DNA from 2 places in the Psychromonas sp. L1A2 genome. Region 2 is predicted to be linked to the other one. Evidence: riboswitches for the same ligand, from Rfam matches in the RefSeq annotation. Region 2 holds a riboswitch; the other holds the start of a gene.
The links. A riboswitch is a leader RNA that binds a small molecule or an ion and turns the genes downstream of it on or off. The one in region 2 is predicted to bind thiamine pyrophosphate.
Positions count from the first base shown of each region.

Region 1: linked by a shared signal. The riboswitch ahead of thiC (phosphomethylpyrimidine synthase ThiC) and the one ahead of thiD (bifunctional hydroxymethylpyrimidine kinase/phosphomethylpyrimidine kinase) in region 2 are both predicted to bind thiamine pyrophosphate.

Region 1 is NZ_WUAG01000001.1:159,504-161,966, forward strand. It holds gene GQR59_RS00645 (DUF134 domain-containing protein) at 1-187, shown strand, start outside; gene GQR59_RS00650 (NifB/NifX family molybdenum-iron cluster-binding protein) at 199-591, shown strand; TPP riboswitch at 1,040-1,176, shown strand; gene thiC (phosphomethylpyrimidine synthase ThiC) at 1,271-2,463, shown strand, end outside.
Region 2 is NZ_WUAG01000001.1:1,075,800-1,078,262, reverse strand. It holds gene GQR59_RS04745 (ABC transporter ATP-binding protein) at 1-907, shown strand, start outside; TPP riboswitch at 1,183-1,305, shown strand; gene thiD (bifunctional hydroxymethylpyrimidine kinase/phosphomethylpyrimidine kinase) at 1,372-2,214, shown strand; gene GQR59_RS04735 (ABC transporter ATP-binding protein) at 2,224-2,463, shown strand, end outside.

The sequences.
Region 1 (2,463 bases), 920 kb from region 2:
TGAATTAGAAGCCATTCGCTTGGTTGATATTGAAGGGTTTTCTCAACAAGATGCAGCAAAAATAATGAAAGTTTCACGACAAACCTTTGCCAATATATTAAAAAAGTCACGTTTCAAAATAAGTAATGCATTGATAAATGGACATGCATTAGTTTTACCCGATGAATTAGTTACTATTGATAATTAAGGATAAATACCATGATTTATGCTATCGCAATGAGCAATAATAAGCTGTCTCACCAGTTTTCAAAATCTGATAACTTCGCCTTTTATAATGAAAAATATCAGATAATAGCTGTGCATGATAATCCAGCTTTAGGCATCACAGGTTGTTCTGCAAAGTTATTAATTATTCAACTTTTACAAGAAATGCACTGCGACGTTGTGATTGTTAGGAAAGTAGGTGAAAAAACCTTAGTAAAACTACTAAATGCAGGTTTACAAGTAGAGCAAGGGAATACAAGGGATGATATTAAAACATTATTGGAAAGCGCTAAATTACATCGCCGATCTTTAAATACACCTGAACAAGGGGTGTTGAAAAAAGCATCAGATAAAAATGCTGGTGGTCGATGCTGTAGCCATCATTAGATAATATATTCGGTACTACTCATCAACTTTATGGTTGGGATCTATTTATTTCTCATCTTGATGATTTTTACATCTGAATACTCACAATTTTGACTTAGCTTCAAATAATAAGTGGTTTAGTTTATTGGTTTAAATCACTTAATATTTCCTTGACCATTACTTAAATAACCTCAAATCTGGATAAGCAAAGCGATACAACACCGTTATTTCCGAGGATTTCTGCGTTAAATTATCTATCAATAACCAGTTATTGCTTCAATAATTCGTCTTGAACTACGCAAAACTAACGGCACTGTATAATAAAAAATAGAACCTCATGATTTTAAATGTGATTTTTATTTAATTAACCAGAATTGAGATTAAATAGAAACTCGATTAAAGGGTTAAGGTCTTTTTTGCTTAATTCTCTTCGCCTGTTTAACTTGTTCGCTTTTTCTTCTATACTGCCCGCATCTTGTCGGAGTGCTAATGGGAATTTCCCAAAGGCTGAGACCACATAAGTAATTGTGTTTAAAAAGCAGTTACGTGGGATCCGTGGAACCTGAATAGGCTAATACCTACGTAGGGAACAAGTAGAAAATATCTGTTTATTTCCAATCTTGGGTATTTTTTAACTTCCACACTTATTCGACAAGCAATCTTTTATAAGCCGTTTATATTAAACTAGGTAAAGAATGCTATGTCTAAAGAAATTAATTCAACGTTAAAAACCACTGATCGTAAAGGTCTATCTCGTCGTGAATCACGCCAAGCGGCACAGGACTATATTCAAAATTTGAATAATGAGTCTTATCCGAATTCTGAAAAAATATTTATTGATGGTGATATTCATCCGATCAAAGTAGCGATGCGTCAGATTCACCAAACCGACACGTTTGTGGGTGGCAGTGAAGAAAATCCAGTCTATGAAAAAAATGAGCCCATTCCTGTTTACGACACATCAGGTCCTTATACTGATCCGAATACTACAATTGATGTTCATGCAGGATTACCCAAATTACGTAAAAGTTGGATAGAAGCGCGTGATGATGTTGAAGCCCTTGATGGTGTTACCTCAGAGTTTGCACAAACACGTTTAGCCGATGATTCATTAGATGAATTACGATTCGCCAACTTACCTAAGCCATTACGTGCACAAAAAGGTCAATGTGTGACGCAATTGCATTACGCGCGTCAGGGTATTATCACACCAGAAATGGAATACATTGCCATTCGTGAAAACCAAGGTCGTGACCGTATAAAGTGTGAGGCATTACACTCACAACATGCAGGGCAAAGCTACGGCGCGAATTTACAGGAATCGATTACGCCAGAGTTTGTACGTTCAGAAGTGGCTAGAGGCCGAGCGATCATTCCATCAAACATTAACCATCCTGAATTAGAGCCAATGATCATTGGTCGTAATTTCTTAGTGAAAGTGAACTCTAATATTGGTAACTCTTCTGTGTCATCTTCAATCGAAGAAGAAGTGGAGAAGTTGGTTTGGTCAACGCTTTGGGGTGGTGACACGGTAATGGATTTATCAACAGGGCGTAATATTCATGAAACGCGTGAATGGATCCTACGTAACTCGCCAGTGCCAATCGGTACCGTACCGATTTATCAAGCATTAGAAAAAGTAAATGGCGTGGTGGAAGATTTAACATGGGAAGTGTTTCGCGATACGTTAATTGAACAAGCAGAGCAAGGCGTGGATTATTTTACCATTCATGCTGGCGTATTGTTACGTTTTGTACCGATGACGGCAAAGCGTGTCACGGGTATCGTTTCACGTGGTGGTTCAATCATGGCGAAATGGTGTTTGACTTACCATAAAGAAAACTTTGCTTATGAATACTTCCGTGAAATCTGTGAAATTTGTCAGCAGTACGA
Region 2 (2,463 bases):
ACTGCGTTTAAACGGCATGTCACAATGGATCATGTATGAACTAAGTGCCCTATTTGAAAACATTGGTACTGTAACAGACGGTATGAACACCCTTGCTAAACCTAATATTATTAAAGATAAAGAAGATGCAAAGCCATTAGTCGTCTCTAAAGGTAACATCTACTTTAAACAAATGAGTTTCCATTACGGTGAAAATAAAGGCGTGATTGAAAACTTTGATTTGAATATTAAAGCCGGTGAGAAAATTGGTTTAGTCGGTCGTTCAGGTGCAGGTAAATCTACCTTAGTAAACCTATTATTACGTTTCTATGATGTGGAAAAGGGCCAAATCATTATTGATGGCCAAGACATTAAAGCAGTGCAGCAAGAAAGTTTGCGTTTACAGATAGGCATGGTGACTCAAGATACTTCATTATTACATCGTTCTATCCGAGAAAATATTCTCTACGGACGTCCTGATGCAACAGAAGAGGAAATGGTCAATGCAACGAAACAAGCTCAGGCACATGAGTTTATTTCAATTCTGACAGATAACGAAGGTAACGTTGGATACGACGCGCAAGTCGGGGAACGTGGCGTGAAACTTTCAGGTGGCCAACGTCAGCGTATTGCTATCTCTCGCGTACTATTAAAAGATGCACCTATTCTAGTATTAGATGAAGCGACATCAGCCTTAGACTCAGAAGTTGAAGCGGCGATTCAAGAAAGCTTGTATGAATTGATGCAAGGCAAAACGGTTATTGCCATTGCCCATCGTTTATCGACTATTGCCGCTATGGACCGTTTAATTGTATTAGATAAAGGGAATATTATTGAGCAAGGTAGTCACCAAGAATTGATTGCTAAAAACGGTGTTTATGCACAATTATGGGCACATCAAACAGGTGGTTTTTTAGGTAGTGAATAGTTTTTTAACACTCACTAATTTTGTAAAGTATCAGTAAAGGCTCACTTGTTAACAATTTACCTTTAGTAAAAAGCAGCTTAATAGCCCATTATTAAGCTGCTTTTTGTTACTCGATATCGAGTTTCAATTTCCCGCATTTTAGAAAACAATATGTATTTCCTATTTGTTAATTTTGCTCCTTTTTAATGTAAACCTTAAGCAATTGAAACCTCTATAAATTTCATCTTACCAATATGTTTGATTGCGCTTTTAGCAGAACTTGTTATGATTTGGCGCAATTATAGTCGGGGAGCCTTTGGCTGAGAACGAATGTGATATCAAGATTCATTGATAAAACATCGATACCCGTTGAACCTGATACAGTTAACACTGACGCAGGGAACTATTTATAAACCATCCCTGTAGCATCTCTTTGCTTGATGTTGGTTGATATAAGTTCCGCTCGCGTTTTCATCGGAGCCATTATGTCTGACCTTATTCTTAACGCTATTTCTACACCTATTAGCACACCCATTGTATTGACTATTGCTGGTTCTGACAGCAGTGGCGGTGCAGGCATCCAAGCAGATATTAAAGCTATTTCAGCGACAGGCAGTTACGCTTGTTCGGCAATCACCGCTATTACCGCACAAAATACACTTGGCGTATCCGCTATATTTCCGATTCCGCTCGAGCATGTTGAAAAGCAGTTAGATGCTGTTTTTAGTGACCTCAACATTGTTGCAGTAAAAGTAGGCATGCTAGCGGATTGCGACATCATCAACGTAGTTGCTAAAAAGCTCAAGCAATACAAACCACCCTTTTTAGTTATCGATCCTGTAATGGTCACGACCAATGGCGATTTGCTATTAGAAAAAGTAGCCATTCAAACCTTAAAAACTGAACTACTGCCAATGGCTGATTTAATCACGCCAAACCTACCTGAAGGGGCAGCGTTAATTGACAGTCGACTTCCCACCAGCGAACATGAAATGCAAACAATGATTGACGCATTACGTTTATTAGGTGCGAAAGCAGTCTTATTAAAAGGTGGGCATTTAGAACAAGACGAAAACAGTAATGATTTATTAATTTTACCGGATTCAGTACAACAACTGACAGCAAAACGTGTTGATACTAACAACAATCACGGTACCGGCTGCACCTTATCTTCAGCCATCGCTTCTTATCTTGCTCAAGGTAATGATCTAACAACAGCAGTACAATTGGGCAAAGATTATATAACTCAAGCGCTACAACATGCTGATCAACTTAAGATTGGTAAAGGCCGTGGCCCTGTTGATCATTTTTACAAGCTGAATCAATAGATGTTAAGCATGAACAATAAGCATTCATCGAAGCAAGCTGTGCCAAAGCAAACATTATCAAAGCAAACAATATCGAATGAAATAAATGCACCGAGTATTGATATTAAAGATGCAAGCTTACGTTATCACCATAGTGAACAATACGTACTGTCATCGCTGAACATGCACTTTCCTGCTGCACAATGGACCTGTATTTTAGGGCGAAGCGGTTGCGGTAAAAGCTCTCTATTACGTTACCTCGCTAATTTA